DNA from 2 places in the Actinoallomurus sp. NPDC052274 genome. Region 1 is predicted to be linked to the other one. Evidence: riboswitches for the same ligand, from Rfam matches in the RefSeq annotation. Region 1 holds a riboswitch; the other holds the start of a gene.
What was found. Region 1 has a riboswitch for cyclic di-AMP ahead of AB0K82_RS25140 (CHAP domain-containing protein). Riboswitches for the same ligand answer to the same signal wherever they lie in the genome.
Positions count from the first base shown of each region.

Region 1 (16,625 bases):
TGAGATGACCCGGTCGGCGCGGCGGACGCATCAGACAGATGTGACGATCATCACATCTTGGGCGAACCGGCCGGCGGCCGACCGGTGCCGGGCGGTCCGGCGAACGCCTGCGCGATCTCCATCCACTCCTCCGCGACCGGCCCGGCGACCGCGAGGTTCACGTCGGCCCGGTTCCGTCGTTGCGTGACGAGCAGGCAGAAGTCGAGCGCCGGGCCGCGTACGACGTCCGCGGCCTCCTCCGGCCCGGCGGCCCAGGCACCGCCGCCAGGGAGGGTGAGCTCCACCCGTACGGGCGCCTGCGGCGCCGGCCGGCCGTGGACGATGAAGCTCCACCGCAGGGTCCGCACGCCGATCTGGGCGACGTGCCGGAGCCGGTCGGTCGGCTCGCGCCGGACGTTGACGGCGTCGGCCACGTCCTGGCCGTGCGCCCACGTCTCCATCAGGCGGGCGGTGGTGAACGAGGCCGCCCCCATGTCGGGGCCGTACCAGGGGATCCGCGCCTTCGGATCCAGGGCGGTCAGGGCGTCGATCATCCGGCCGCGGGCCGTGCGGAACCAGTCCAGGACCTCGCCGCCGGGCATGGACCGCCGTTCCGCGACGATCCGGTCCGTGTCGAAGCCCTCCTCGACCAGCCGGCGGACCTCCGCGCGGAAGGCGTCGGGGTCGGTCACGGCGCGCACGGCGGCCTCGTCGAACCAGGCCAGGTGGGTCACCTGGTCGCGCACGGTCCAGCCCGCCGCTGGGGTCGGCAGGTCCCACACCTCCGGTCCAAGGAGGCGCTCGAGGTCGCCCGTCTCAGCACCCAGGTCGGTCAGCAGTTGATCCAGCGCCACGGCCACGGGCCCCAGCGTACAGAACGATGTTCGGTCCAGTCCGTACGCGCGACTCCCGGCGGGGCGGTGAACAGGCTCTGAGTGGGCACAATGGACACGTGATCTGCGAAGCGTGTCGTGAGCGACGGCACGACGAGTGCCGGGGCGGCACGTGGTGCGACTGCCAGCACCTGCCGCCCGAGTCCGACGGCCCCGAGGAGCAGCGGCCCGAGGCCGGCGAGGGCCCCGAGCCGGGCGTCAACTGGCTCCGACAGGGCTGAGATCCGACCAATGCGACGCCCGTCCGCATTTCGGACATGGTTGGACAGTCATCGAACCACATGTCATCATCGATACATGGCTGCTGCGGATCCGTTGCTGGTTATGCGCCGGCACGTCGACTTTCTCCGCGTGGGCAGCGCCATCTGTCGCTGACACCTGACCACCGCCACTGCCTCAAGGGCGCGCGGTATGCCGGTGTCATTCCCCAAAGCTCAGCGTTGAGCCAGCAGTGCGATCTGCCGGCGTGCTTCGCGTCCCCCACGACCACGGAGGACGCGCACGATGCCATCCCGTCTGCAGCGGAAACGAGGCGAGGGCCAGTGGGCCCTGGGCTACCGTGAACCGCTCAACAAGAACGAAGAGAACAAGAAGAACGACGACGGCCTGAACGTCCGCCGTCGCATCATCGACGTCTACGCCAAGGGCGGCTTCGACTCCATCGACCCCGCGGACCTGCGGGGCCGGTTCCGCTGGTACGGCCTGTACACGCAGCGCCGGCCCGGCATCGACGGCGGCAAGACGGCGGTCCTCGAGCCCGAGGAGCTCGACGACCGCTACTTCATGCTGCGCGTCCGCATCGACGGCGGCCAGCTGAACCTCGACCAGCTCCGGACGATCGCCGACGTGTCGTCGAAGTACGCCCGTGGCACCGCGGACATCACCGACCGGCAGAACATCCAGCTGCACTGGGTCGAGATCGAGAACGTCCCGGCCATCTGGGAGGCCCTGGAGGCGGTCGGGCTGCACACCACCGAGGCCTGCGGCGACACGCCGCGGGTCATCCTCGGCTGCCCGCTCGCCGGGATCGACGCGGACGAGGTCATCGACGCGACGCCGCAGCTCCGCGACATCCACGACCGGTACATCGGCCACCCGGACTTCTCCAACCTGCCGCGGAAGTTCAAGACGGCGCTGTCCGGCTGCACGGCCCAGTGCACGATCCACGAGATCAACGACATCGCGTTCGTCGGCGTGGTCAATGACGAGGGCGAGGCCGGCTACGACCTCTGGGCGGGCGGTGGTCTGTCCACGAACCCGATGTTCGCCAAGCGGCTGGGCGCGTTCGTCCGGCCGGACCAGGTCCACGAGGTCTGGGCGGGCATCACCGGGATCTTCCGCGACTACGGCTACCGCCGGCTCCGGCACCGCGCCCGGCTCAAGTTCCTGATGAACGACTGGGGCCCGGAGCGGTTCCGCGAGGTCCTGGAGAAGGAGTACCTCGGGTACGCCCTCGCGGACGGCCCCGCGCCCGGCGGACCGCGGGACCAGCGCCGGGACCACGTGGGCATCCACCGGCAGCGCGACGGCCGGTACTACGTCGGCTTCGCGCCGAAGGTCGGCCGGGTCGACGGCGACATCCTCCGCGTCATCGCGGACCTGGCCGAGGAGTACGGCTCCGGCCGGGTGCGCACGACGACCGAGCAGAAGATGGTCATCCTGGACGTTCCGGAGGAGCGGACCGAGGAGCTGGCCGCCGAGCTGGAGGCCCACGACCTGCGGGTCCGCCCGTCGACGTTCCGCCGCCAGACGATGGCCTGCACCGGCATCGAGTACTGCAAGCTCGCCATCGTCGAGACCAAGCGGCGCGGCATGGATCTGATCGAGGAGCTGGAGCGGCGCCTGCCGGACTTCGACGAGCCGCTGACGATCAACATCAACGGCTGCCCGAACTCCTGCGCCCGCATCCAGACCGCCGACATCGGCTTGAAGGGCCAGTTGGTCACCGACGCGAACGGCGACCAGGTCGAGGGCTTCCAGGTCCACCTGGGCGGCTCGATCGGCGGGGAGTTCGGCAAGAAGATCCGGGGCCTGAAGACCACCGCCGAGGAACTGCCCGACTACGTGGAGAGGGTGCTGCGCAGGTTCCAGGAGAACAAGGCCGACGGCGAGTCCTTCGCCGCGTGGGTGCAGCGTGCGGAAGAAGGTGACCTGAAGTGACCGAACGAGCCGTCCCCTTCTACTGCCCCTACTGCGGAGACGAGGACCTGGAGCCGTACGAGAGCGACGGCGGCTGGCACTGCCGTGCCTGCACGCGGGCCTTCCGGCTCCGCTTCGTCGGGCTCGGCGCGCTCAGCTCGGCGGGTGCTCCCCGAGGGGAGGGCTCGGCATGACGCTCCTGTTCGAACGCCCCACCGCGGCGCTCGACCTCACCGACATCGTCGAGTCGGCGGCGGACGCCCTGGAGGACGCCTCCGCCGAAGAGGTCATCCGCTGGTCGATCGCGACGTTCGGCGACCGGATCTGCGTGACGTCGTCCATGAAGGACGCCGTGCTGGTGGACCTCGCTTCCAAGGTCCGCCCCGGCATCGACGTGCTGTTCGTCGACACGGGGTACCACTTCGCCGAGACGGTCGGCACCCGCGACGCGGTCGAGGCCGTCTACCCGGTGAACGTCGTGAACGTCACCCCCTCGCGTACCGTCGCCGAGCAGGAGCGCGACCTCGGGCCCCGGCTGTACGGCCGGAACCCGGACCTGTGCTGCCACCTGCGCAAGGTCGAGCCGCTGAACCGCGCCCTCGAGCCGTACCTCGCGTGGATCACGGGGATCCGGCGCGAGGAGACCTCGCACCGGCGCGGCGCGCGCGTGGTCGAGTGGAACGCCGCGCGCGGCAAGGTCAAGGTCAACCCCCTCGCCCGCTGGAGCCAGGCCGACCTGTACGGCTACATCGAGAGGCACGGCATCCTGGTGAACCCGCTGCAGTACGACGGGTACCCCTCCATCGGCTGCGAGCCCTGCACCAAGCGGGTCGCGCCGGGCGAGGACCCGCGCAGCGGACGCTGGGCCGGCACCGGAAAGACCGAATGCGGCATCAACCTGTGAGACCTCGGAGCAGCCGGGCGGCGGTCCCCCTGGTCGCGGTGGCCCACGGGAGCCGTGATCCACGTGCGGCGGCGACGGTCGAGGAACTTCTCGATCTTGTACGTCGTTCCTCGGGGGTGCGGGTCGTGACCTCCTATCTCGACCACGCTCCCCCGGCACCGGGGCAGGCGCTCGGTGGTCTCGTCGGAGAGGGGGCCGACGAGGCCGTCGTGCTCCCTCTTCTGCTCACGGCCGCCTATCACAGCAAGACCGACATCCCCGGCGCGCTGCGGGAGGCCCGGGCGGCCCACCCGCGGCTGGCGCTGCACTACGGCGCCACGCTCGGCCCCCACCCGCTGATGACGGGCGCCCTGGAACGGCGGCTCGCCGAGGTGGGCGTCCGGCCCGACCCGGAGACGGCCGTGGTGCTCGCCGCGGCCGGCTCCAGCGATCCGGCGGCGAACGCGACGATCGACCGGATGGCGCGCGACTGGGGCGGCTGGCGCGCCGTCGTCCCCGCGTACGCCTCCGCGGCCCGTCCCACGCCCCCCGAGGCCGTACGCGCGCTGTACGCCGCGGGGGCGCGGCGTGTGGTGGTGGCGTCGTACTTCCTGGCCCCGGGCTTCTTCGCGGACAAGGTACGGGACGAGTCCCTGGCGGCGGGCGCCGTGGCCGTCTCACCGGCCCTGGGCGCCGCCCCCGAGCTGGCGGAGATCGCCGCCCAGCGCTATCGCGAGGCCCTCGTCCGGGCCGACCTCGTCGCGGCCGCGGGCTGAGCGACCTTCCTCCGGCCGGCCGGAACACCGGCCCGGCATCTCCGCCGGCCGGCCGGAACGGCGGGCTGAGCGATCTTCTTCGACTGGCCGCGACGCCCTATGCCGTAAGGCTTTTCGGCCCGTCCGCAATTATGATCATTTCCAGGCTTCGTGATTCTTTTTCCTTATCCGTAAATTGATCACGGCAGGCCATGGCGGCAATAAGATCATGTATTCCAATGGATCATGTGAGCCATGTCGCAAATCTGGGTATTTGGCCCGTCGGTATTCGCGTGCTATGTTCGCCTAAGTCCGGCGGACGCCCCCCATGCGCCTCCCGGAAACCCGCCGGCGACGGCCGGCCCACCAGCGCAGACGGCGCGGCGCGAAGAAGCGTGCGAGGGCCTCCGTACAGAGCCGGGATGATTCATATCCAATATCACGCCACTCCCGTGGAGAACCCCTTGATCCATTTGGATGCGGGAGCGGCAACGTCGAGTCCGTGAAGATCACGGAGCCGGGGACCCACACGAAGTCCCGGGGTGAATCGGTACACCTGTCGTGCCGTAGGGCGACTTCCACGCCCGAACCCGTCAGCTAACCCGGTAGGCGTCTGGAAGTAAGGAGTTTCGGAACCTCGTCCGCGAGTCCTCCCTGATCTGAATACCTGGTCGTCGTCCCTACCCCTGGGACCGTACGACCAGACCCTGTCTCTTTGTTCGTGCCGCCCGCGCAAGCGGGCGACCCGCTGAATCCGCACCTCGCGGAACCGGGGACCCACAAGAAGTCCCGGGGTGAATCGGCACATCTCTCGTGCCGTAGGGCAGCTTCCACGCCCGAACCCGTCAGCTAACCCGGTAAGCGGCATGGAAGCCGAAGGAGTACCCCCCGTGTCCCCTCGACACGCCAAACCCCGCTTTGCACCGAAGAAGTGCCTCACCGGCCTCGTCGCCGGTGCCGTGACCGCCGGCGCGGCCGCGATGGCCGTCGCCACCGCCGCGCCCGCCGTCTCCGCGCAGACCCCCACCGCGTCCCGTCCCGCCGCCCACCAGGCTGGTCAGGTACCCGCACCTGGTACGGGTAAGGCGAAGCACGCCCGCCCGGTGAACGACAACCCGCACGTCAAGGTGCACACCGTCGCCGAGCAGAAGGCGAAGAGGGTGCCCACCGCGGCGGACGTCGTGAAGCTCGCCATGTCCCAGGTCGGCACGACCGAGAACGCGGGCGGCGGCAGCAAGTTCAACCAGTGGTTCATGACCACCCCGTACGCCAAGGCCGGCGCCGCGCGCGACGGCGGGTCGGTCAACGACTACGCCAACGCCTCCTGGTGCGACATGTTCGTCACCTGGGTCGGCGACCAGCTCGGCGTCAAGGGCATGGGCGGTGACGCGTTCACCCCCTCCCACGCCAAGTGGTTCATCTCGCAGGGCCGCTGGGGCACCACTCCCAAGCCCGGCGCGGTCGTCTTCTTCTCCTGGAACGGCAGCGGCGTCGACAACATCGATCACGTGGGCCTGGTCATCAAGGACAACGGCGACGGAACGATCCAGACCGTCGAGGGCAACACGGACGACGCCGTGAAGGTCCGGACGCGTAACACCTCCACCGTCGTGGGCTACGGCTACCCGGAGTACCCGCAGTAATTCACCCGTCGACGCGTGCCGTGCCGCCGTCGGCGACGCGGCACGTGCCGACCTCCCTTCCCGGGCCGTTCCCGGGATCTCTCCTCACCCCTCCCCCGGTACCCCCATGCCCTCATCCCCCCATGCCCCCGAAAGGAAAGCGATGATCAGGTTCTCGACCAAGGCCATCGCCGGTATCGCCGCCGGTGTCGCTCTCGCCGGCGGCGGCGTGACCACCGCCCTCGCCTACGGCGGCACCTCGGAGGCGGCGTCGGCGCCGCAGGCGCAGAGCGCCCCCGCGAAGACCTCGCAGCAGGCGCAGGCCGAGAAGCGCGTCGACAGCGCCGCCCAGGACCGGATGCTCGTGGCGGTCAAGAAGGACAAGGACCCCAAGAAGGACACCAAGAAGGACGCCAAGGCGGCGGCCCTGCCGGGTGGCGTCTCCACCGCCACGTCCTTCTGGGACCCCTCGACGGCATCGGGCAAGCCGATGTCGTACCACACGATCGCCAGCCCGTACTGGCCGCTCGGCACGAAGGTGAAGATCACCTACAACGGCAAGAGCGAGATCGGAGTCGTCGAGGACTTCGGCCCGGCGGAGTGGGCGGTCGCCCAGCACAACCCGCCGGCGCTCATCGACCTGTCGGAGAAGATGATGCAGCACCTCACCGGCACCGCGTCGAACTCCATCACCATCAAGTTCCAGGTGCTGGAGCTGGGCAAGGGTGGCGTCTACCGCCACTCCGGCACCGGCTACGACACAGCCACCGGCAAGGCGTAACCCGCTCCCCCTCGCCTGCCGGCCGGACGGCGCGGGATCCCCTCTCGGGATCCCGCGCCGTTCTTTCGTCTCCGGTGACAAGGCTTGCCGGGAAGGAGTGAACTGAGGTTCAATCCTTGTGTGCCGTACCGCCGCACGCCCCGCGTCGAGGCCCGGCTCAGCGCCTCGCGGGAACGCATCCGCGCCGCCGCGCTGGCCGTCGTGGCTGAGCGGGGCTACGCCGGATGTTCGATCGCCGCCGTCGCCCGGCGGGCGGGGGTGGCGACCGGCAGCGTCTACCGCCACTTCCCGTCGAAGTCCGAGCTGGTCGCCGAGGTGTTCCGGGTGGCCTCGCAGCGCGAGGTGGACGCGTTCGCGCGCGCCGCGTCGCCGGCACGGCCGGCGGCCGAGAGCGTCGCGGCGGTGATCGAGACGTTCGCGGGCCGGGCCCTGCGCGCCCCCCGCATGGCGTACGCGCTTCTCGCCGAGCCGGTGGACCCCGCCGTCGACGCCGAGCGGCTGGTCTTCCGCCGGGCGTACGCCGCCGTCCTCGCTGGACTCATCGGCCGCGGCATCGCCGCCGGCGAACTCCCCGACCAGGACGTCGAGGTCAGCGCCGCCGCGCTCGTCGGCGCCATCGGCGAGGCCCTCGTCGGCCCCCTCGCGGTCGGCGCGGCACAGCCCGCCGACGCGTGTCCGCCCGCCGCCCCGGCCCTGCCGACCCGGACGGACGCGGCGGCGCGCGACCGGGTCCGGGCCGGCCTGATCTCCAATCTCATCTCGTTCGCCCAGCGCAGCATCGGAGCGGTCAGTGACAACACATGAGGTCTTCAACCAGGTCCCCCCGCTCATCGGCCACGACGTGGCCGACGATCCGGCTCTTCTCGACGGGATCTTCCGGGAGGGCGGTGGCTGGGCGGCCGAGGCCGTCCACGAGCTGGGCCGGCTGGCCGGCACCGAGCAGGCCCGGGAATGGGGCCGGCTCGCCAACGAGCACCCGCCGGTGCTGCGGACCCACGACCGGTACGGCCGGCGCATCGACGAGGTGGAGTTCCACCCGGCCTGGCACGAGCTGATGCGGGTCGCCGTCGGCCACGGGCTGCACGCCCGCGCCTGGACCGAACGGTCCGGGGCACACGTCGCCCGCGCGGCCAAGTTCTACGTCTGGCGGGTCGACGCCGGTCACGGCTGCCCGATCTCGATGACCTACGCCGCCGTACCTGCGCTGCGCCACGCGCCCGAGCTGGCCCGGCGGTACGAGCCGCTGCTGACGTCCGACACCTACGACTTCGGGCTGCGGACCCCGGCGGACAAGCGCGGCATTCTCGCCGGCATGTCGATGACGGAGAAGCAGGGCGGCTCCGACGTCCGGGCGAACACGACGCGGGCGGTGCCGCAGCCCGACGGCACGTACCTGCTGACCGGCCACAAGTGGTTCACGAGCGCGCCGATGTGCGACGTGTTCCTCGTCCTCGCGCAGGCGCCGGAGGGCCTCACCTGTTTCCTGCTGCCCCGCGTGCTGCCCGACGGCACCCGCAACGCCATCCGCCTGCAGCGGCTCAAGGACAAGCTGGGCAACCATTCGAACGCGTCCGCCGAGGTCGAGTACGAGGAGGCGGTGGCCTGGCGCGTCGGCGACGAGGGGCGGGGCGTCCGCACCATCATCGAGATGGTCAACATGACCCGGCTCGACTGCGTCGTCGGCGCAGCCGCCGGGATGCGCGAGGGCCTCATCCAGGCCGCCCACCACGCCGCGCACCGGCAGGCCTTCGGCCGGTACCTCATCGACCAGCCGCTGATGCGCAACGTCCTGGCCGACCTGGCCGTCGAGTCCGAGGCGGCGACCGTGCTGATGCTCCGCCTGGCGGGGGCGACCGACCGGGGCGAGACCGCGTTCAAGCGGCTCGGGCTCGCCGTGAGCAAGTACTGGGTCTGCAAACGCTGGCCCGCCCACGCCGCGGAGGCCCTGGAGTGCCTCGGCGGCAACGGCTACGTCGAGGACTCCGGCATGCCGCGGCTGTTCCGCGAGTCGCCGCTCAACGGGATCTGGGAGGGCTCGGGGAACGTCTCGGCGCTCGACGTGCTCCGCGCCATGGTCAAGGAGCCGGAGACCGTCGAGACGTTCTTCGACGAGGTCGGCCTGGCCTCGGGCGCGGACGCCCGGCTGGACGCCGCCGTGCGGGAGGTCAAGGACTCACTCGCCGACGTCGCGACGATCGAGCTGCGCGCCCGGCGGATCGTGGAGCGCCTCGCCCTGGTGCTGCAGGGTTCGCTGCTGGTCCGGCACGGTCACCCGGCGGTCGCCGACGCCTTCTGCGCCTCCCGCCTGGACGGCGACTGGGGCCGGGCGTTCGGAACGCTGCCGGCCGGCGTCGACTTCGCCGCGATCGTCGAACGGGCCCGCCCGAAGATCGGCTGACTCCGGCCGCCCGCGGCTTCGAAGGCCGGTGCCGCGGAACCGGAGTCGCTCGCGGCGGACGTGCGCGGGCCCGCGGCCGGCCGAGGCCGCGGGCCCGTGATCTCACCGGCCGATCCCGCTCAGGCGATGCCGGGCAGCAGCGCCGCCGACCAGCTGAAGTTGGTGGAGTTCAGCGGCTCTCCGGTCAGCGGGTCGTAGTTCTCCATGATCGGACCGTCGCCGAGCAGGCCGCCGGCCGACCGCCACAGCCGGTCCGCCGCGGTCGCCGCGTCCCTGCCGTAGCCGTACCGGCGCAGGCCGGTCAGCGCGAAGTACGCCTGGTCGAGCCAGACCGGCCCGCGCCAGTACTCGTGCGCGGCGAAGTACGGCGAGCTCTTGGCCACCGTCGGGAACGGCACCTTCGTGGCGAACTCCGCCGGGTCGGTCAGCCTGGCCCGGACCCGCGCCGCCTCGGCGCCGTCGGCGACCCCGGCCCACAGCGGGACGGCGCCCTCGATGCCCCGGCCCCGATCGACGAGCCGCCGGCCGGTGGCCAGGTCGGTGTCGTAGAAGAAGCCGGTCGCCGGGTCGTACATCTTGGCCCGGATGGTCGCGGCCAGCGTCCGTGCCTGCGCGGTGTACCGCGCGGCGTCCGCCCGGTGCCCGAGCCGCGCGGCGATGGCCGCCAGGTAGCCCTTCTCGGCGACGAGGTAGGAGTTCAGGTCGACCGACTCCTGGTTGAGCGAGTAGCCGACCAGGCGGCCGTTCGCGTCGCGGTTGTCCACCACGGTCGTGCCGAGCGCGGCGTCGAAGCGCGGGGCGTTGTCCATGCCGCTCTCCCAGGCCGCCGCCTGCCGCCGTTCCTCGGTGCTGTCGTTGGCCGGGTCGACGGTGGCGCCGTACTCGGCCAGGCCGTCGTGGTCGTGGTCCCGGTCGCGGTACCACCAGTCGTGGTAGGCGACCAGCTTCGGGTACATCTCCTTGAGGAACGCGGTGTCGCCGTTCGCCTGGTACACCTCCCAGACCGCCCAGGCGGCCAGCGGCGGTTTGGAGTTGCGCTCGTTCCAGTTGCCGCCGCCGCGCGCCGGGTCGTTGTAGAAGACGCAGTCGGGGATCATCCCGGCGTCCTGCGGGCGGGTCGGCGAGTCGGGGCGGACCTGATAGTCGAACATCGACCGGATCTGCGACTCGGCGAGCGCGGGCGCGAACCGGGCGGTGCCGACCGCCTGCTTCCAGGTGTCCCAGGCCCAGAGCCCGCCGGTGAACCACTTGTAGGTGATCGACGGGGTGACGCCGTCGTGCTTGAGCATCCCGGCCGCGCCGCGCCAGTTGGTGATCAGCGTCTCGACCGACTTGACCAGGGCCCGGCGCCGGTCGGCGGGCACGCCCCGGGTCGCGGCGGTGACGTAGCCGCGCCAGCGCGCGTCGCCCCGGGCGACGGCCTGCTCCGGCCGGCGCAGCAGGTCGCGCACGACCGGCAGCTCCCGGTCCCGCTCCGCCGCGGTGAAGGTGTAGGTCTCGGTCCAGGTCAGCGCGGTGGTGCGGTGCGGCGCGACGGTCCGCGGACTGGCCAGCTCGGTGTCGTACGAGTCGCCGGTGACCGTGGTGCGGACCGGCTCGGCGTGCACGACCTCGAACCGCTCGGTGCCGTCGGTGAGGTAGTCCCAGACCTTCCGGACCTTAGCGAAGTCGACGGCGACGCCCTGGCCGGTGGCGCGCAGCGACGGGGCGCCGCGCATCGGCTCGGTGTCCGGCCGCAGCAGCGCGCCGCTCCAGCCGACCTCCAGCGTGCGCGCGGTGGTGCCGGTGTTCTCCAGGTACGCCCGCACGAGCGCGCTACGGTCGCCGCCGAACCGCAGCTCCAGGGTGAGGCGCAGCCCGGGCAGGTCGTACGACTGGCGCAGCAGGCCCGGCAGCGCGGTCAGCACCGGCTTCTTCGCGGCGGCCAGGTCGATGTCCCGGCCGTTCTCCCGCAGCCGGATGCGGGAGAACGCCTTGCTCAGCCACCACGGGTACTCCTGCGCGATGTACATCGGCCCGGAGAACGCGCCGTACGTGGAGGGGTCCTTCGGCAGCGCGTAGGCGTGCCACGCGCCCTGGTCGGCGAACACGTTGATGTCGCTGACGTCGGCGGGCAGGGCGGTCGCGGGGACGCCGCGCAGGTCGAGCACGTCGGCGTACCCGGTGGGCCCGGCGGGCGGCGGCGCGGCCTGCGCGGCGGGCAGGCCGGTGATGACGAGGGCCGAGCCGAGCGAGAGCCCGGCCAGGGCGTGCAGCGATCGACGCATGGTCACCTTTCGTGGGGAGGGAGCGGCCCCTGGGGCGAGGCCGTCTTGAGCACCGCCGCCCCGAGCGCGGGCAGCCGGAGCGTGCCCCGCACGGCGGTGCCGGTCAGCAGCTCGACCCCGTCGGGCACGGGCACGTCCGTGTCCGCGCCGCCGTGGTTGAGCAGGAAGAGGTAGGAGGCGTCCGGGCCGTCGCGGCGGGTGACCTCGACGCCGTCCGGGGCCGCCAGCACGGGCCGGACGCCCGCGTCGGCGAACACCGCGTCCAGCAGGACGCCGACGTCCTCGCCGAGGTGGCAGCCGACGTACCAGGCGCGGCCCGCGCCGTGGTCGTTGCGGGTGATCGCGGGACGGCCGGTCAGGGGGCCGGCGGCGTACGCCCCGACCACCTCGGCCGTCGTCGCGGTCAGCCACTCGCTCCACAGCGTCGCCGCGAGGACGCGGTCGCCGGCCGCGACCTCGGTCGCGTCCCCGTCGGCGATCGGCCAGAACTCCTCGACGGCCACGCCGAGCACGTCGCGGAGCGGGCCCGGACAGCCGCCGTCGTGGATGTGGTCGTGCTCGTCGGCGACGCCGCTGAAGCAGCCGCAGACGAGCCGTCCGCCGCGTTCGACGTGGGCGGTCAGCCACCGCGCGGTGGCCTCGGTCACCAGGTACAGGTTGGGGGCCAGGACGACGCGGTAGCCGTCGAGCGGCGCGCCGGGCGGCACGAAGTCGACCGTCACGTTGCGGGCGTGCGCCGGGGCGTACCACGAGGCGGTCAGCTCGCGCAGCCGCAGCCGCGACGACGGATGCTCGTCCAGTTCCAGCGCCCACCAGGAGTCCCAGTCCAAGACGACGGCGACGTCGGCGGTCAGCCTGCTGCCCGCGACCTCGCCGATCCGGGCCAGTTCCCGGCCGAGCCCCACGGTGCCGGCCCAGCGCGGCGACGCGACGCCCCGGTGCGGCAGCAGCGCGCTGTGGAACTTCTCCGCGCCCGCCCGGGACGCCCGCCACTGGAAGTGCAGGACGCCGTCGGCGCCGCGCGCCACCGTCTGCAGTGACCACAGCCGCTGCAGCTCCGGGGTCTTCGGGACGTTGACGGGCCGCCAGCTCACCCCCGAGGGCGCCTGCTCCATCAGCAGCCACGGCCGGCCGCCCTTGAGCGAGCGCATCAGGTCGTAGTTCAGCGCCGCGCCGACGTGCGCCGCCGGGTCGGCCGGGTCGGGGTAGGCGTCGTCGGACACCAGGTCCTCCTCCGCGGCCCAGGCCCAGTAGTCCAGCGCCTTGAACATCGACATGAAGTTCGTGGTCACCGGCACGTCGCCGCGGACCTCGTCGAGCACCGCCTTCTCGGCCCGGTGGCAGGCCAGCAGCGCGTCGGAGCAGAACCGCCGCCAGTCCAGCACCTGGGTGGGGTTGACGGGGCCGGGCGCGGCGCGCGGCGGCTCGATCTCCTCCCAGGCGCCGTACCGCTGGGACCAGAAGTCGGTGCCCCACGCGGCGTTCAGCGTCGTCAGGTCGGCGTACCGCTCCCGCAGCCAGCGCCGGAAGTCGGCGGCCGAGGTCGGGCAGAAGCACTCGGTGACGTGGTCGCCGTACTCGTTGTGGACGTGCCAGAGGACGAGCGCCGGATGGTCGTGGTACCGCTCGGCGATCGCCCGCGCGAGCCGTACGGCCGCCCGCCGGTAGACCGGCGAGGACGGGCAGTAGTGCTGCCGCGAGCCGAACTCCAGGCGCACGCCCTCGGCGGTGACCGGCAGCACCTCCGGGTGCGCGCGGACCAGCCAGGCGGGCGGCGACGCGGTGGCGGTGGCCAGGTCGACGCCGATGCCGCTGCCGGCGAGCAGGTCCAGCAGCCGGTCGAACCAGCCGAAGTCCCAGGCGTCGGGGCCGGGCTGCAGCCGCGCCCAGGAGAACACCCCCACCGTGACCAGGTTGACCCCGGCCTCCTTCATCAGCCGGACGTCCTGCTCCCACACCTCCTCGGGCCACTGCTCGGGGTTGTAGTCGCCGCCGTACAGCAGACCCGGGATCCGGGTCAGCCGACCGTCGGTCCGCGTCATCCCTTCACCGCCCCTCCGAGCAGGCCGGACACGAACTGCTTCTGGAAGATGAAGAAGACGAGCATCAGCGGCAGCGTCGCCAGGAACGAGCCGAGGATCAGCCCGGAGTAGTCGACGTGGCTCTGCCCGACGAGGGTGTACAGCGCGACCGGCGCGGTGTACTTGTCCTCGGTGTTGAGCATCAGCAGCGGCCACAGGAAGGAGTTCCACTGGCTCATGAACGTGAAGATGGCCAGCGCGCCGAGCTGGGGGCGCACCACCGGCAGCACGATCCGGTAGAAGACGCGCAGGTCGCCGGCGCCGTCCATGCGGGCCGACTCGATCAGCTCGTCGGGGAAGTCCAGGAACGCCTGGCGCATCAGGAAGATGCCGAACGAGTTGGCCAGGAACGGGAGGATGACCGCCTGGTAGGTGTCGATCCAGCCGAGGTTCGACATCATCTGGAACAGCGGGACGAGCAGCACCTGGAACGGGATCATCATGGTCGCCAGCACCAGGCCGAGCAGCAGCCCGCGGCCGCGGAACCGGTACTTCGCCAGGCCGTACCCGCACATGGCGGAGATCAGCGAGCTGACCACGGTGTAGACGACCGCGACGCCCAGGCTGTTGGCCATCACCCGGGCGAAGCCGATCGAGTGCTGCAGCGACACGAGGTTGTGCAGCAGCCGCCCGCCCGGCAGGAACGGCGGCGGGGAGCGGAACAGCTCGTCGTTGTCGCGGGTGGAGGCCACCACCATCCAGTAGAACGGCACGATGCTGACCACCGCGCCGGCGGCGAGGAACAGGTAGCCGACCGCGCGGCCGAGCAGACGCGGGCGCAGGGTGCGGGTCGTGGTGGTCATCGGCCCGACCGGTCCTTTCCGAGGAAGCGGAACTGGACGAACGAGATCAGCCCGATCAGCAGGACGACGACCCACGCGATGGCGGCCGCGTAGCCGAAGTCGAGCTGCTCGAAGCCGACCTTGTACAGGTAGAGGACGGGCGTCATCGTGGCGTTGCCCGGCCCGCCCTTGGTCAGCACGTAGTTCTCGTCGAACAGCTGCAGGGTGCCGATGGTCGAGGTGACCGAGCAGAACAGGATCACCGGCCGCAGCTGCGGGACGATCACGCGGGTGAAGGTCGTGAAGGCGCCCGCGCCGTCGATGGCCGCCGCCTCGTACTGCTCGCGGCCGATGCCCTGCAGCCCGGCCAGGAGGATCACCGCGTTGTAGCCGGTCCACCGCCAGGTGATCGATCCGATCAGCGCCAGCCGGGCCCAGCCGGGGCTGTTCAGCCAGTCCACCTCGGGCAGGCCCACGGCGTGCAGCGTCTGGTTCACCATTCCGCCGTCGGTCTTCAGCAGCACCCGGAACACCACCGAGTAGGCGACCAGCATGGTCACCGCCGGCAGGAAGTAGGCGATGCGCCAGGTCGACCGGAACCGCAGCCACGACCGGTTCAGCCCGTACGCCAGCAGCAGCCCCAGGCCGATCATGAGCGGGACCTGCACGATGAGGATCAGCCCGGTGTTGCGCAGCGATGCCCAGAAGACCGGGTCGTGCAGCATCCGCCGGTACTGGGCGAGCCCGACCCAGGTCTGCACGCCGTCGCGGTCGGCGGTGAAGCTCTGGTAGACGCTCGCCAGCAGCGGATAGGCGAAGAAGAGGACGAACAGCGCGGCGGCCGGCCCGGCGAAGATCCACGGAGTGAGCCGTGGCAGGCCGCGCCGCCCCTCGCCCCGGCCGGGCCGCCGCCCGGCCGGGGCCGGCGCGCGCACGGCCTCCCGTGTCACGTCGACGGTCACGGCGTCACCCCACCGCGCGGCCGGTCGCGGCGGCGATCTGCTGCGCCGCCGAGTTCAGCGCCTTCTGCGGATCGTCGTGGTGCAGCACGATGCCGGAGATGGTGCCGTTGACGATGTCGGACGCCTTCGACCCGTCCTTGGTGTACTCCACCGGCGGCACGGTCTTCTCCAGGTCGGCGAACGTCTTGAAGACCGGCCGCCCGCCGTAGTAGTCCTGCGGCGCGCTGACGTACGGGTCGTTCAGCGCGGGCAGGAAGGCCGGGAAGAGCCCTTCGGTCTTCAGCATGGACGCCTGGTTGGCGGCGTCGGCCAGCGCGAACTCGACGAACGCCCACGCGGCCTCGGGATTCTTGGTCTGGCCGGCGACGGCGAGGGTCGAGCCGCCGTCGTTGGACGTGCGCACGCCACCGGCGTCGAAGGCGGGCAGCGGGACGACGCCGAACTTCCCCTTAAGCTCCTTCATCTCGTCGGTGAGCGTGCCGGACCACCAGACGGCGTACGGAGTGGTGGCGACCTTGCCGGACTTGGTGGCGGCGACCAGGCCGTCCCAGCCCTTCTCGAAGTCGACCAGTCCCTTGTCGGCGAGCGTCTTCAGCAGCGTCGCGGCGCGGACGGCCTGCTGGTCGGCGACGGCGACCTTGCCGTCCTTGAAATACCGCTGGCCCTGCTGCTGGAGCATCATCGGGAACGTGCTGTCCTCGGCGGGGTCCATGACGAGCAGCTTCTTGCCGGTCTTGGCCTTGATCTGCTCGCCGGCGCGCACGTAGTCGTCCCACGTGTGGATCGAGGCCGGGTCGACGCCGGCCCGCTGGAACAGGTCCGTGCGGTAGAACAGCGCGCACGGGCCGCTGTCCCACGGCAGCGCGAACACCCGGCCCTGCTCGTCGGTGACGTTCGCCCAGGTCGCGGGGGCGAAACTCGACTTGTAGCGACCGGCCAGGGACGTCAGGTCGTACAGCCCGCGCGGGAAGTTGCCGATGTAGCTCGGCAGCTTGCTGCCCTCGACGGTGAGGACGTCGGGGAGGCCCTGCCCGGACCGCATGCCGACGGTGATCTTGTCGTACGCGTTGTCGTAGCCGATGT
Region 1 covers NZ_JBFAUT010000031.1:15,164-31,788, forward strand. Annotated here, with positions in the region: gene AB0K82_RS25110 (TIGR03084 family metal-binding protein) at 51-839, opposite strand; gene AB0K82_RS25115 (hypothetical protein) at 932-1,093, shown strand; gene AB0K82_RS25120 (nitrite/sulfite reductase) at 1,377-3,032, shown strand; gene AB0K82_RS25125 (Insertion element protein) at 3,029-3,205, shown strand; gene AB0K82_RS25130 (phosphoadenylyl-sulfate reductase) at 3,202-3,915, shown strand; gene AB0K82_RS25135 (sirohydrochlorin chelatase) at 3,897-4,670, shown strand; cyclic di-AMP (ydaO/yuaA leader) riboswitch at 5,132-5,278, shown strand; cyclic di-AMP (ydaO/yuaA leader) riboswitch at 5,386-5,527, shown strand; gene AB0K82_RS25140 (CHAP domain-containing protein) at 5,540-6,292, shown strand; gene AB0K82_RS25145 (hypothetical protein) at 6,435-7,052, shown strand; gene AB0K82_RS25150 (TetR/AcrR family transcriptional regulator) at 7,173-7,856, shown strand; gene AB0K82_RS25155 (isovaleryl-CoA dehydrogenase) at 7,843-9,450, shown strand; gene AB0K82_RS25160 (trehalase family glycosidase) at 9,570-11,717, opposite strand; gene AB0K82_RS25165 (beta-galactosidase) at 11,720-13,759, opposite strand; gene AB0K82_RS25170 (carbohydrate ABC transporter permease) at 13,756-14,601, opposite strand; gene AB0K82_RS25175 (sugar ABC transporter permease) at 14,598-15,542, opposite strand; gene AB0K82_RS25180 (sugar ABC transporter substrate-binding protein) at 15,547-16,625, opposite strand, start outside.

Region 2 (6,566 bases), on a different contig from region 1:
GTAGAACCAGCCGCGCTTGCCGACCAGCTTGCCGGCCGCGCCCGCGGCCGCGCCGAGCAGGACCTTCGCGCGGCCCGCCTCGAGGATCGCGCCCTGCATCCCGGCCGGGCTGTGCAGCGGACCGATCTTGCCGACGAACTTGCTGAGCTGCTTGGCCATGCCCTCCGGCGTGATGAGCTCCAGCGGGATCATCCGACCCTGACCGGCCGACGCGGGGCTCTCCGACAGGGCGAGAATGTCGTCCGGCCGCAGCATGCCCTGCGTCGCCTCCTGGATGATCGGGAGGATGCCGGTGCGCAGCGTGATCATCTTCGTCTTGATCGGGATGCGGCGGGCGCCGACCGCGTGCTCGTCGACCGGCGGGATGTTCGGCGCCTTCTCCGGCGCGAGCTCGCCGAAGTGCTGGTGCAGCATCTCCTTGATCGGCTTGTTGCGCGGGTAGATCGCCGCGCCGCGCTGCAGGATGTCCCGGGCGCCCGCCGGGTCGCCGGCCTCCAGCCGGAGCGCCGCGAGGAGCGTGTAGTCCGAGGCGTACACCAGGTAGTCGGGGGCCAGCGCGATCAGCTCGGTCTGGTACTTCAGGGCACGCGGCTTGTCACCGCGGTCCACCGCCCACTTCGACAGGCGCTTGAGCGCGTGCCGGCGCAGCTGGGAGTCGTTGACCACCGACTCGAGGATGGCCTCCGCGTCGTCGATCCATCCGCCGTCCTTGAGGACGTCGGCCAGCGTCAGGGCGTACCACGGGATCGTCGGGTACTTCTCGCGGGCCTGGCGCACGATCTGGGCGGCCCGGCCGTAGTCGCCACGCCATTTGTACGCCTCAGCGAGCGCCGCCGTGGCGAACCGGGTGTCGCCACCGGCCGCGATCGCCTGGTGGGCGATCTGCTCGGCCTTCCTGTCGTCACGCTCGTTGGTGAGGACCAGCCAGGAAAGCAGGGACAGACCGTCACCGTCGAGATCGGCCCGCTTGGACTCGAGGAGCTGCTGGGCCTCCTCGGGCTTGCGGAGCCAGATGTCATAGGCGCGGCCGTTCGTGCTCATGTCAGAACCTCATGCGTCGTCGGCGATCTGCGGGATCGGCCCATCATCTCAGAGATTCGGGGCGGCCGACGCGAGGCCCGTCACACCGCGGATCGCCGTGGTGACGCGAGGTCCGTCCTATCGCGGATCGCCGTGGCAGGGGCGGAGATGCGGGAAACAGGGCGGAATACGCAGGTTGCATGACCCGGGCTTGTGACCCGCTCGATACCCTTGGGTCTCGTGGACCTCCTCGAAACCTGGCGTGACCTTCCGGCCGCCCAGCAGCCCGACTGGCCCGACCCCGCCCGGCTCCAAGACGTCGCGGCGCAGCTGTCCAAGCTGCCGCCGCTGGTGTTCGCCGGCGAGTGCGACCAGCTCAAGGCGCATCTCGCCGCGGTGGCGCGCGGTGAGGCCTTCGTCCTGCAGGGCGGTGACTGCGCCGAGACGTTCTCCGGCGCGACCGCCGACGACGTGCGCAACAAGCTGAAGACCCTGCTGCAGATGGCCGTCGTCCTGACCTATGCCGCGAGCGTCCCGGTCGTCAAGATCGGCCGGATGGCGGGGCAGTTCGCCAAGCCGCGGTCCAAGCCGTTCGAGGTGCGCGACGGCGTCGAGCTGCCCGCCTACCGGGGCGACATCGTCAACGGGTTCGACTTCACGCCGGAAGCCCGCGTGCCGGACCCGGAGCGGCTGCTGCGCGCCTACCACGCCGCCGCGGTCACGCTGAACCTCACCCGCGCCTTCACCCAGGGCGGCTACGCCGACCTGCGGCAGGTGCACGCCTGGAACCACGACTTCGTCGCCGAGAGCCCCGCGGGCCGGCGCTACGAACGGCTGGCCGGGGAGATCGACCGGGCGCTGGCGTTCATGCACGCCGCCGGGGCGGACCCCGAGGAGTTCCACCGGGTCGAGGTCTACTCCAGCCACGAGGCGCTGCTCCTGGACTACGAACGCGCCCTGACCCGCGTCGACTCCCGGTCCGGCCTGCCGTACGACGTCTCCGCCCACTTCCTGTGGATCGGCGAGCGCACCCGGCAGCTCGACGGAGCGCACGTGGAGTTCATGCGGCACATCCGCAACCCCATCGGGGTGAAGCTCGGCCCGACCACGACCGCCGAGGACGCCCTCGCGCTCATCGAGCGGCTGGACCCCGACCGTGAGCCCGGCCGGCTCACCTTCGTCACCCGCATGGGCGCCAAGCGGATCCGCGAGCACCTTCCCGCCCTGGTGGAGAAGGTCACAGCGAGCGGCGCCCAGGTCGCCTGGATCTGCGACCCCATGCACGGCAACACCTTCGAGTCGGAGAGCGGGTACAAGACCCGCCGGTTCGACGACGTGCTCGACGAGGTCGCCGGCTTCTTCGAGGTGCACCGGGCGCTCGGGACCCACCCGGGCGGCGTGCACCTCGAGTTCACCGGCGACGACGTCACCGAGTGCGTCGGCGGCGGCCACGACATCGTCGACGACGACCTGCACCAGCGGTACGAGACGGCCTGCGACCCCCGCCTCAACCGGGGCCAGGCCCTCGACCTGGCGTTCATGGTCGCGGAGATGTACCGCGTCGGGAAGTGAGCCCCGGTCCGCGTGGTCGCCTCAGACCACGCGGACCGCGCCGGCGAAGGGCCGGGTCGACAGGTCGGCGACCCGGACGTGGTCGCCGGTGTGCGGCGCGTGGATGAACTTCCCGTCGCCGATGTACATCCCCATGTGGTGGATGTCGGAGTAGAAGAAGACCAGGTCTCCCGGCTCCAGCTGGTCCCGGGAGACGTGGACGCCGGCGTTCCACTGGTCGCCGCCGTAGTGCGGCAGGTTGACGCCGACCTGCCGGTAGGCCCACATGGTCAGCCCCGAGCAGTCGAACCCCTGACCTGGCGTCGCGCCGCCCCAGACGTACGGGACGCCGAGCTGGGTCAGCGCGGCGCGTACGGCGCCGACCGCCCTGCCGGGGCCGCCGGGGATGGCGGGCACCTTCTCGCCCTTGCCGGCGCGCTCGACGGCGTCCTGCAGCAGCGGCCCGCGGACCTTCTCCAGCGCGGCGCGGATGGTGGCGCGCTGCCGGGCGAGCCGGCTCCTGAGGAGGGCCGCCTGCGCGGCGCGGTCGCGGGCGTCCTGGCCGGTCCACTGGGCGTTCTGGATGGCCTGCGTGAGCTGCCGGATCTCGCTGTCGTCCTGCTGGGTGAAGTAGTGCAGGGTGGTGGCCCGGTCCAGCAGCGCGCGCGGGTTCGAGGACGCGAGGAGCGCGGGCGCGTCGTCGTGCGTGCCGTTCATGTAACGGATGGCGGCGAACCGGCCGACCTTGCGCTGCGTGGCCTTCAGCGCCTCGGTGGCGCGGGCCGAGGTCTGACCGGCGATGACGGCCGCGCGCTGGGCCTGCTCCAGGCGCACCTTGAGGCCGTCGTACTGCTCGGTGAGCTGCTCGAGCCGGTCGCTCAACTGGCCGGCGCGCTGCCGGAGCGCGTCGATGCGCGGGCCGGGCCGGGCGGAGTCCGCCAGTGCGGGCGGTGCGAGTCCGGCGATGACGAGGGCGAAGGTCGCGACCGCCGTACGGCGGGCCGTTCCCTTCCCGGGATGAAGAGGGTCGTGCGTGTCCGCGGTGCGGAATCGATCCATCCAGGTGCTCCTCTCCTCAGGCCGCCTACCGGGTTAGCTGACGGGTTCGGACGAGAAGGAGCCCTACCGCGGCCGTCGGCGACGGACGCGGATTCACCCCGATGCGCAGGCGAGGAGACGCCCTCTGCCTCCGCGAATGGGTCCCCGGTTCCCCGGCGCGCCACGGCGCGACGGGCGATTCGGCGGTCCGGCCGTCTCTCGGCCGGTGACGACTCGCTGGAGATTAACGGATGGTGACGGAGCGTCCAACGAGAACATGCGGAGATGGCCCGGGGGATCCCAGGATGGTCACTCCGGGTGATGGGCGGCTGGTCCTTTGCGCCTAGACACGGCGGTCCCCGCTCACCTCACGCCTGGCGGCGGCGGTCCCCGCTCACCTCGTGCTCGGCGGTCCCCGCTCGCGCCCTGACGCGGCGATCCCCGCCCGCCTCCGGAGCAGGAGCGGACGGGGACCGTACGGACGGTGTCGCGCGCGGCGCGGCGCCGCGGCTCGGAACGAGGCTCAGGACAGGACGGACTCGGACTCCGTCTCGGACTCGATCGAGCCGTTCTGCGACACCGCGGCGTGCAGGGTGTTCCAGAACGCCAGCTCGACGTCCTCCTCCAGCTCCGCGATCTTGCCCCAGAACTCCTGGTCCTCGGCCTTCGCGGCGGCCTCGGCGGACAGGACCGGCATGAGCTGGGTGCTGGCGTCGGCCGCCTCCAGGTCGGCCACGCTGACCTCGGCGGGCAGCTCGACCGGCGTGCGGTGGTGCTTGCCGCGCTTGCGGACCCGGACGTTCGGCGCCGAGACGGGCACCTTGACCTTCGACTTGCCGACGGCGAGGGCCACGGTCCCGAACAGCACGACGGCGAGCAGCCCGGTCAGGGCGGCCTGCTGGTCCGGCAGCGGGGACGACGGGGCGGCCGGGTCGTGGGCCGCCGTCGTGTGCGCGTCGACCTGCGCCTGGACGTCCTTGCCGATCTCCTTGACGGCGGGCGGCGGCGCGGCGTGCTTCGGGGCGTAGTTCTGGTCGGTCTGGGCCGGCTGCTGGACGGCCGGCGCCGCCTTCACCTTCACCTTGGAGGGATAGCCGAACCCGACCACCTGGCTGATGTCCCGGGTGGCGCGCGTCAGCGCGTTGTTGTGGTTGGCCTCGATGGTGTGCAGCGTGTGGCCGTCGACCCGCTCCACGATGCCGACGTGCTCGATGTCGCCGATGCTCTTGCCGCCCGACCAGGAGAAGAACACGATCGCGCCGGGCTCGGCCTTGTGGCCCCAGGCGCCCTGCTTCTTGAACCACTTGGCGTGGTCGGGGGTATAGGCGAACTGGCCGGTCCAGTCCTCGACGCCGGCCTTGTCGGCCGCCCACGCGAGGAACATGTCGCACCAGGCCGACGTCTTGTAGACGGGGTCCTTGTCAACATGCTTGCTGTACCAGTCGCCGAATTTGGTGTAACCGCTGGCTTTCTCGTGATAGCCGAGCTGGCCCTTGGCGACCTCTAGCAGTTTCTGACCTACTGAATCCATTCGCTCCCCTTTTACCGCCTACCGGGTTAGCTGACGGGTTCGGGCCAGAGGTAGCCCTACCGTGCGTGACGGATTCACCCCGAGGGACTGATGGGTCCCCGGCTCCCGCGACACTGGCTGCGTCGCCGGGACTCGGCGGTCGGTCTGCAACCCCCTGGTTGGAGGTTGGTCACAGCCCGATCTCGGCGCAATCTAGCCGAACTCTCGCAACAACGGCAACGCGTTCGGAAACGAAAGTCTGGCATCGTTCGCTCACCGAGCGTAGCCGGACGTGGGCGCGTCCAGCCGGGTAACGTCCGAAAGGGCACTCTCACGTGCGGCGAAGCCGGAAAGGGGAGGTGGGCGGGAAAGGCGAGTGCCGCGCCCGCCACCAGGAAAAAGTGACGAACACGGCACTCAGGCCGGGCTCTCCTCGGCGGAGGTCACGGTCGCGGCGCGTCGACGCCGCGACCGTCGTCCGAAAACCGCCCTTATGCGGCTCAGCGCACCTCGGGGCGTGGGATGTCGACGCCGCGGTCGTCGTCCGCGACGTACACGTATGCCGCGTGCCGGGACGGCGCCCACGACATCGCGTCGGCCGGCCGGCGGTAGGGCACCCGCTTCGGTGGGCGTTCTGCGACGCCGCAGGCCGCGAACGGCCTGCGGCGCCGTGGCACGCCCCACTCATCCTCGTCGGACCCCGCCCCGGCCGCGCTCCGCCGCGTCGTCGTTCAGCACCTCCTTAACCAAACCTGAAGCGCGCCTTAAGCCCCTGCCGCGGCGGTTCCCCGGCCGCTTCGCTGAACGCCGGACGCGGTCTCAGGACAGGAGAGGGAACTCGTGCACAGCAGAATGATCGGCAGAAGGTCGTTCCTCGCGTCGACCGCCGCTCTCGGCGCACTCGCGTTCGGCGGCGGAACGACGGGATGCGCCCCGTCGTCGCGGGCCCGGAGCACGGCGGCGACCACGGGCGGCCTGCCGCTGACCGCGGTGAACCGGACCGGCAGGTACGCCGACGCGTCGATCCACATGTACGTCGTCGGGGTGGACCCGGCGACCGGCGCCCAGGGGCACGTGACGGCGGACGGCGCGTTCGTCCCGTGCGCGGCGTCGGACAACGGGTCCGGCGGGTTCACCGACTACGCCATCCCGTTCCGGGACTCCGGCGAAGCGACCGTCGTCCTGCCGAAGATGTCGGGCCGGGTCTACTTCTCGATCGGCGACCGGCTGCGGCTGAAGGTCGTCACCGACGGGAACGGCAGGCCGGCCCTGCAGTACCCGGCGGGCTGGGTCGGTACGGACCCGAACCACCGGATCCGGTGACCAACCGCTACGCGCGGGCGATGCACCAGGCGAGCGCGGACGGCGCCGCGTACGGCTTCGCCTTCGACGACGTGGCCGGCCACGCCTCCTACATCCAGGACGACGCGCCGACGTCCGTGACGGT
Region 2 covers NZ_JBFAUT010000119.1:410-6,975, forward strand. Annotated here, with positions in the region: gene AB0K82_RS44090 (tetratricopeptide repeat protein) at 1-1,041, opposite strand, end outside; gene AB0K82_RS44095 (class II 3-deoxy-7-phosphoheptulonate synthase) at 1,252-2,592, shown strand; gene AB0K82_RS44100 (NlpC/P60 family protein) at 2,614-3,630, opposite strand; cyclic di-AMP (ydaO/yuaA leader) riboswitch at 3,636-3,808, opposite strand; gene AB0K82_RS44105 (CHAP domain-containing protein) at 4,133-5,140, opposite strand; cyclic di-AMP (ydaO/yuaA leader) riboswitch at 5,141-5,288, opposite strand; gene AB0K82_RS44110 (hypothetical protein) at 5,620-5,796, opposite strand; gene AB0K82_RS44115 (beta-1,3-glucanase family protein) at 5,960-6,442, shown strand; gene AB0K82_RS44120 (beta-1,3-glucanase family protein) at 6,439-6,566, shown strand, end outside.
Region 2: it holds a riboswitch for cyclic di-AMP, as region 1 does, so the genes downstream of both, AB0K82_RS44105 (CHAP domain-containing protein) here and AB0K82_RS25140 (CHAP domain-containing protein) in region 1, are expected to answer to the same signal.